DNA from 2 places in the Alistipes sp. DJF_B185 genome. Region 2 is predicted to be linked to the other one. Evidence: riboswitches for the same ligand, from Rfam matches in the RefSeq annotation. Region 2 holds a riboswitch; the other holds the start of a gene.
What was found. Region 2 has a riboswitch for cobalamin ahead of ACESTR_RS07750 (hypothetical protein). Riboswitches for the same ligand answer to the same signal wherever they lie in the genome.
Positions count from the first base shown of each region.

Region 1: another riboswitch for cobalamin. It lies ahead of nrdD (anaerobic ribonucleoside-triphosphate reductase); the one in region 2 lies ahead of ACESTR_RS07750 (hypothetical protein).

Region 1 covers NZ_CAXUDY010000005.1:92,437-96,497, forward strand. The annotation lists gene ACESTR_RS08190 (ArnT family glycosyltransferase) at 1-1,466, opposite strand, end outside; cobalamin riboswitch at 1,669-1,865, shown strand; gene nrdD (anaerobic ribonucleoside-triphosphate reductase) at 2,003-4,061, shown strand, end outside.
Region 2 covers NZ_CAXUDY010000004.1:301,023-305,083, forward strand. The annotation lists gene ung (uracil-DNA glycosylase) at 132-794, opposite strand; cobalamin riboswitch at 1,237-1,452, shown strand; gene ACESTR_RS07750 (hypothetical protein) at 1,631-3,070, shown strand; gene ACESTR_RS07755 (TonB family protein) at 3,443-4,061, opposite strand, start outside.

The sequences.
Region 1 (4,061 bases), on a different contig from region 2:
ATGTTATAAGGATAGGGATTTTCGATTCGCAGCGAAAGCCGCAGCGTATCGCCCGCGGCAACTCGTTCGGGAAGCCCCGTGAAGGAGATGTCCACAAGGCGGGTCGGATGGAAATGCGTATCGACGAACCACGTGAAACGCTTGCCGTTGGGCAGTACGACGCTCCGGACGCGGCCCGTCGTGTCGGCTTCGTCATAAGGCGTCTCGACCAGCACTTCGCGGCCGGCAAAGCGCGTATCGTCGTCACGGAACTGCCATTGGTGGGTCCGGTAGCGGATATTGGGCTGGCAGTAGGCCTCTCCGCCGGTATAGAAGGCGTATTTGGCTGCAACGGCGTAACCGTGGCGGAAAACGACGGGACGGCCGTCGGCGATTTCGGCGATCTCCCCGTAACTGGTGCGGTTGTCGAACACTTCGTAACGGATGCCCAGCGGATTGAAGATCATCACCAGCCGCGTCAGGGCGATCAGGGCGAGCGTCACCCACCCCATGCGCATCAGGTAGCGGCGCGTCCGGGGATGACGCCGGGCGTAGGTGAAGAGCGTATAGAGCAGTCCGAACACGGCGACGATCACCCACTGGGGCTGGACGTATCCGCGCAGCGTCGAAAGCAGGAAAAAGACGATAAACGCCGCCGGAATGAATTTCAGCGCGCGTTCGACGGCGTTCTGCGGCTTCACGGCGATCCACGACCGGACATAGAGCGGCACGAAGAACGGGTTGAAGACGACCAGCAGGTTGAGCAGGTATTCGGCGACGTAACCGGGCCGGAAGACCGAGTTACGCCCCGCCAGATGATAGGCCAGCGACGCCCAGTCGTGCTCGTACTGCCACACGAAATGCGGCACGAGCAGCAACAGCGCCACCGCGCCGCTGAGATATAGGGTCGGACGCAGGAACACGCGGGGGGGGGTCGCCGCAAGCGCGAAGAGCACCACCAGCGCCCCGTGGTACTTGCTGTAGGCCATCAGCGCCATGGCCACGCCCATCCAGAGCCACGCCGCGCGCCGCCCTTCGGTGAACCATTTGAAGGTGAGCAGGAACAACGCCGCGGTCATCATCAGCGGACCGTCGGGCACGGCGATAAAACCGTACAACTGCAACATAAGCGTCGCGGCCGAGAGCATGACGAAAAGCCCCGCATCGCGGCGGTCGGCATCTGTGGGCCGGATGATGCGCCAGAAGACAAAGAGGTAAAGCGGCTGCAGCAGGGTAAAGAAAAACCGCACGCCGAACTCCCCGCCGAAGAGATGCTCCCCAAGCCAAACCAGCAGCGCCGTCATCGGCGGATGGTCGAAATAGCCCCACGAGAGGTTTTCGGCGAACATATGGTAGTAGGCCTCGTCGTTGGCCAGCTCCGTAAGCCCGGCCTGAAAGAGGTTGCACACCCACCATACGCCCAGCCAGAACGCGACCAAGGCGTCGGGACCGAACGAAGCGTATATCTTTTTGACGGATGCTCTCATACGGCGGCAAAGGTAGCAAAATTTATCGGTTTTGCGCCACCCGGCCCCCAAAGAGAGGCGCATGCGGACAGCTTTTGCGAAAAATCGCCGCATGAGGGCGGACGCGGCATATTTTTTCCGCGTAGGCCGCCGTCGGCCGTATTGTTTACAATTTGTTCATTAATTGGAGCGCCGAACGATTGCCGCCTCGGAAACAATCTCTATATTTGCTCCCGGTCAAGGTTCCCCGCCGGCGGCTGCCGGCTTGGGATCAAAAGGGAACTCCTGTGCAAATCAGGGACTATCCCCGTAGCTGTAAGCTCCGTTGCGCTCCGCACACTCTCTGAGCCACTGTCCGTCGGACGGGAAGGCGTGCGGAAGGAGCGAGTCAGAAGACCTGCCTGACCGATATACGGCACCCGCTTTCGGGATATAGAGCGGTGCAGCAACTTTGTTTTACACTGATTTTTTTGGTGAAACCATGCTTTTCAGGCGGCCGTCCGCCGGCAAAAGCGGGCTTTATCGCATAACCGGCCAACAACAAAACAGGAGAAAATATGGGCATTTCCGAACTTTACATCGTAAAACGCGACGGCAAGCGCAAAGCGTTTTCCGTCGAGAAAATCAAACGCGCCGTACGCAAGGCCTTCCTTTCGGTCGGCAGCTACGCCACCGACGACGACATCACGTCGATACTGAGCCGCGTACACGTGTCCGACGGCATGAGCGTCGAAGAGATTCAGAATCAGGTCGAAGTGGCGCTGATGGCCGAGCGTTACTTCGCGGTGGCCAAGAGCTACATGCTCTACCGCCAGAAACACACCGAAGAGCGCGAAGACCGCGAGAAACTCGAATTTCTGATCAACTACTGCGACGCCTCGAACCCGGCGACCGGCTCGAAATACGACGCCAACGCCAACGTCGAAAACAAGAATATCGCCACGCTGATCGGCGAACTGCCGAAGCAGAACTTCATCCGCCTGAACCGCCGCCTGCTGACCGACCGCATCAAGGAGATGTACGGCAAAGAGCTATCAGACAAATACCTGCACCTGCTCAAGGAGCACTTCATCTACAAGAACGACGAGACGTCGATGGCCAACTACTGCGCCTCGATCACCATGTATCCGTGGCTCTTGGGCGGCACGCTCTCGGTGGGCGGCAACTCGACCCGTCCGACGAACCTCAAATCGTTCTGCGGCGGATTCGTCAACATGGTTTTCATCGTGTCGTCGATGCTTTCGGGCGCATGCGCCACGCCCGAATTCCTGATGTACATGAACTATTTCATCGAGCAGGAGTACGGCGAAGATTACTACAAGCGGGCCGACGAGGTGGCCGACCTCTCGAAGAAACGCCGGACAATAGACAAGATAATCACCGACTGCTTCGAACAGATCGTCTACTCGATCAACCAGCCGACCGGGGCGCGCAACTTCCAAGCCGTGTTCTGGAACGTGGCCTACTACGACCGCTACTACTTCGAAAGCCTGTTCGGGGAGTTCGTATTTCCCGACGGTTCGCATCCGCACTGGGAGTCGCTGTCGTGGCTGCAGAAGCGTTTCATGAGGTGGTTCAACCGCGAGCGCACCAAGACCGTGCTGACTTTCCCGGTAGAGACGATGGCGCTGCTGACCAAAGACGGCGACGTGATGGACCGGGAGTGGGGCGACATCACGGCGCAGATGTACGCCGAGGGGCACTCGTTCTTCACCTATATCAGCGACAACGCCGACTCGCTGTCGAGCTGCTGCCGTCTGCGGAACGAGATTCAGGACAACGGGTTCAGCTACACGCTCGGCGCGGGCGGCGTCTCGACCGGCTCGAAGAGCGTGCTGACGATCAACCTCAACCGCTGCATCCAGTACGCCGTGAAGAACGGCATGCACTATCTCACCTATCTGGAAGAGATCACGGATCTGGTACACAAAGTACAGACGGCTTACAACGAAAACCTCAAGGAACTGAAGTCCAAAGGCATGCTGCCGCTCTTCGATGCGGGCTACATCAACCTTTCGCGCCAATACCTGACCATCGGCGTAAACGGACTGGTCGAAGCCGCCGAATTTCTGGGAATCCACATCGACGACAACGACGACTACGTCGCTTTCGTGCAGAACGTACTGGGGCTGATCGAGCGTTACAACAAGAAATACCGCACCAAGGAGCTGATGTTCAACTGCGAGATGATCCCCGCCGAAAACGTCGGCGTGAAGCACGCCAAATGGGACCGCGAGGACGGATACGCCGTGCCGCGCGACTGCTACAACTCCTATTTCTACGTCGTCGAGGACCAGTCGCTGAACGTCGTCGACAAATTCCGGCTGCACGGACGCCGCTACATCGACCACCTCACGGGCGGCTCGGCGCTGCACATGAACCTCGAAGAGCATCTTTCGAAAGAGCAGTACCGCCACCTGCTGCGCGTGGCCGCGGCCGAGGGCTGCAACTACTTTACGTTCAACATTCCCAATACGGTCTGCAACAAGTGCGGGCATATCGACAAACGCTATCTGAAAGCGTGTCCCGCATGCCATAGCGACGATCTGGATTACCTGACGCGCGTGATCGGCTACATGAAACGGGTCTCGAACTTCTCGGCCGCACGCCAGCAGG
Region 2 (4,061 bases):
GGGCAGAGCGTAGTCAGGCGATCCCGGATTGGCGCAGGCCGAAGTCCCCGCGCCGCCTGAGGTGGCGGAAACTTCCGACCGATACGACGACCGATACGACGACCGGCAAGACCGGACCGGCAGGCGACGGTTCACCACACGATCGGCTCCTTGCCGATGCTGCGGAGATATTCGTTGGCGCGCGAGAAGTGGCGGCAACCGAAGAATCCGCGGTAGACCGAGAGCGGCGACGGGTGTACGGCCTTGAGAATGAAGTTCCGCTGCGGATCGGCGATGGCGCCTTTCTTCTGGGCGTAACTGCCCCAAAGCATGTAAACGATGCCCTGTTTGCGTTCGGAGATCGTGCGTACCACGGCGTCGGTGAAGGTTTCCCAGCCGCGGCCCGCGTGCGACGCCGCTTCGTGTGCGCGGACGGTCAGCACGGCGTTCAGCAGCAGTACGCCCTGCTCGGCCCAGCGGTCGAGGTTGCCCGTCGCGGGAGGGGGCGTTCCGGTGTCGTCGGCGACCTCCTTGAAGATATTCTGCAGCGAGGGCGGGAACGGCAGGCCGTCGCCTACCGAGAAGCAGAGTCCGTTGGCCTGTCCGGGCCCGTGGTAGGGGTCCTGACCGATGATGACCACTTTCAGCTTGTCGAACGGGCATTTGTCGAAGGCGCGGAAGATGTTGCTGCCGCGCGGATAGATGCGCCGCGTGGCGTATTCCTGCCGTACGAACTGCGTGAGGTCGGCGAAGTAGGGTTTTTCGAATTCGGGAGCGAGCAGCTCTTTCCAGTCGGGGGCGATCTTTACATCCATGTTGCAAGGTGGTTAAAGTGGTGTAAATGTAGTAAAAAGTCGGCAAATTCCAGCTGTTTTCGCTGCCGATATAAGGAAAGGGGTTTTGTTTTTTGCGCTTTGCCTGCTGACTGCGGCGTGCGCGGATGCGGAAAAACCGCCGAAGGGGGCCGTGACGCTGATTTATATGATCGGCGACGGCTTGGGGCTGGCGCAGGTCTCGATGCCGGTGATCGGGGGCGGTTACGTGCCGAAGGCATTCGACCGTGCGCAGGGCGCGGCCCTGATTCGGACCCGCCGGCCGACAACCGCGTGCCGGATTCCGCTGCGGCGTGATGGACAACACCGGACAGGTCCGGCGGATCATGGCGCCGCTCGGACCCGGCGGCTGACGGTACGGAGGGGATTTGTACCGCAGCCCGAATTCCGGCTGCGGTTTTTTTGTTTATTTGAGGGATTGTGCTACCTTTGTCTTCGCTACGGTTTCCCGGTCCCTTTGCGGTCGCCGGGAATTAAAAGGGAATACCGTGAGAATCGGTAACAATTCCCGTTGCTGTGTGCCCGGCTTTCTTGATTGAAAGTTATTTTCCGGCATTCTTGGCCACTGGTCCTCCGCGGACCGGGAAGGCGCCGGAGAGAAGGGCGAGTCAGAAGACCTGCCGTCGCGATTATACGGATTTCGCTTCTACGGTGAATGGAGCAGGTCTTGGGTCATTTTCAACCGAACGTATTGAGTGTGTCGAAAACAACCTCGGATGCCGGACTGCGCGCGCTTTGTTGCGTGTGCGTCGGAGTGTGCCTTTTCATCTTTGCGGTCCGCCGGAACGGAACAGTGTTCAACCAAAAACGGATAAAAGATGAAAAAACTGATCTTAGGATGTTTGCTGGCCCTGTTTGCATCGGGCTGTAACGACAACGAACCGGAACAGAAACCGGTCGAACTGAAAATCTCGTTCGCCGGGGAGAATCCCGTCGAATTTACGGTCGGGGAGCAGAAGCGGCTCGCCTTCACGGTGACGGGCGACGATCTGGAGGGGCTGACTTTCGCCGCCGAGCCTGATGAGGCCCTCTCCGGTTGGACGGTTGTCGTCTCTGCCGGGCGCGAGGGGGATGCCTACGCAGGCGCGCTCGATGTTACGGCGTCCGCAACTCCGTCGGAAACGGCCGTGACGCTGACCGTCACCGACCGCAACGGCAAGCCGTGGAGTGCGACTACGCCGACATTGACGGCCGTGCAGGCGCCGGTGACGGCCATCGACCTGAGCCGGGACGGAACCGCCAACTGCTATATCGTCAGCGAGGCCGGCGAGTATATGTTCGACGCTACGGTGCGCGGCAACGGCAGCGGAGACGATGCCGCGATCGCGCTTGCCGACGGCATGAAAGCCGACTGGCTTTGGGTGACGAAAGGGCTGGAACAGGAAATTTCGGCCGTTTCGCTCGATGCCGGAAAAGGCCGCATCTTCTTTACGGCGGCAGGCGCCGCGAAGGGCAATGCCGTCATCGCGCTTGCGGATGCCGCGGGGGAGATCGTGTGGAGCTGGCATCTCTGGTTCACGCCGGAACCTCGGATGGTGACCTATGCCAACGGCCGCGTATTGTTGGACCGTTCGCTGGGAGCCGTCGGCACGACGCCCGGATCGGCCGAGGCTTACGGACTCTATTACCAGTGGGGCCGCAAGGACCCGTTCTGCGGGGGTACGGCCACCGAAACCTCGGCGACTGCTTTTGCGCAGGCGGCGGAAAATTCGGTCGTCAATCCGGCCTTCGCCGATACGCATGCGTGGAAGCAGGAGAGCGGGGCGGCCGTTTCGACACTGGAATACGCCGCGGCGCATCCGCTTTCGTTCCTTTCGAACAAGGGTGCGACCGGAGTTTACGACTGGCTGGCCAAGCCCCGCGCCGATTTGTGGAATACCGCGAAAACCTGCTACGATCCGTGCCCCGTGGGGTATAAGGTGCCGGACCGCGATACGTGGGACGATTTTGCGGACGATCAGGACCGCTATGTGGACGGAACCTCGGAATGGGATGGGGAGAAGTACGGCATGACCTACATTTTCGGCGATCTGAGGGACTGGTACCCGACGTCGGGTTACCGTAACCGCGACAAGGGCAATCTCGCCGGTCTCGCTACGACCCGTACGGGGCATTACTGGTCCAACTATCGTTCGGGAAACACGATCTCTTGTTTCTATATTTCGAAAAAGCTCAGTACGGGCAAACTGCTCCAGCCGCAGTCTTCTTCGAAATCCGATGCGGCATACGGCTATAACGTTCGCTGTTGCAGGGAGTAATCCGGAGCGGCGGAGTCGCAGAGCCGTTCGGAGATAGGGCTGAAAAGTCCGGAGCGGCCGGGGCGGTCTCGCAGGTATCGCTATTCGGCGGTCCGGCAGGCCGATAAAAACGGCGTCCACTGAACTCAGGGTGGACGCCGTTTCCGCTTATGGTCGGTTCGGTGGCTTGGGAAAGCCGGGGCAGTCTCTGAGGACTGCCGGCGGGGGCTTGAAAATCCGGATCGGATGCCGGTCCGCGGGATCTTGGCTTGGGAAAAGCAGGCCGGGCGGCCGATTCGTGGAGCCGGTTGATTCGGGGAATCCGGGCCGATCGGTTTGGGGAATCCGGGTTATGGCGCCGCGCAGTCTGCTTGGTCGGAGCCGGTTGAAAAACTACTTTCCGGATTCCGGGGCCGGCGTATCTGACGCTTTCGTAAGACGGAAGTCCACGGGGAGCGTATATTTCACGCGCACGATCTGTCCGCGCTGTTCGCCGGGTTTCCACTTGGGCGAAGAGGCGATGACGCGGCGAGCCTCCTCCCAAAGCGACGCGTCGGGCGATTGGAGCTTTTCGATGCTGCTTACCGAGCCGTCCTTCTCGACGACGAACGACAGCACGACACGTCCTCCGATCCCCTTTTCGAAAGCTTCGGCCGGGTACTTTACGTTTTTCTGCACCCATGCCCGGAAGTTGCCGAGGTCGCCGTACGGGGCGGCGGGATCTTCGGTCGGGAAGAGAGGCATCGTTTCGGTCACAAGGAACGCCTCTTCCTTTTCGGTTTTGCCGTTTTTAATCGCGATGGCGTTTGCCGCGGTTTGTTCGGCGTCATCCCTCTTGCCGTTGCTTTCGGACGTAGCAGGTTCTATATCCGCTCCTTTGAGCGTGATGACTATCACGCCGTTGCGGGCCTTTTCGCCGTAGAGTGCGGTGGCGGCTTTGTCCTTGAGGACACTCATGCGCTCGATCCGGTCGGGATCGAGTTTGCCGATCTCCTTCGTTTCGATTCCGTTG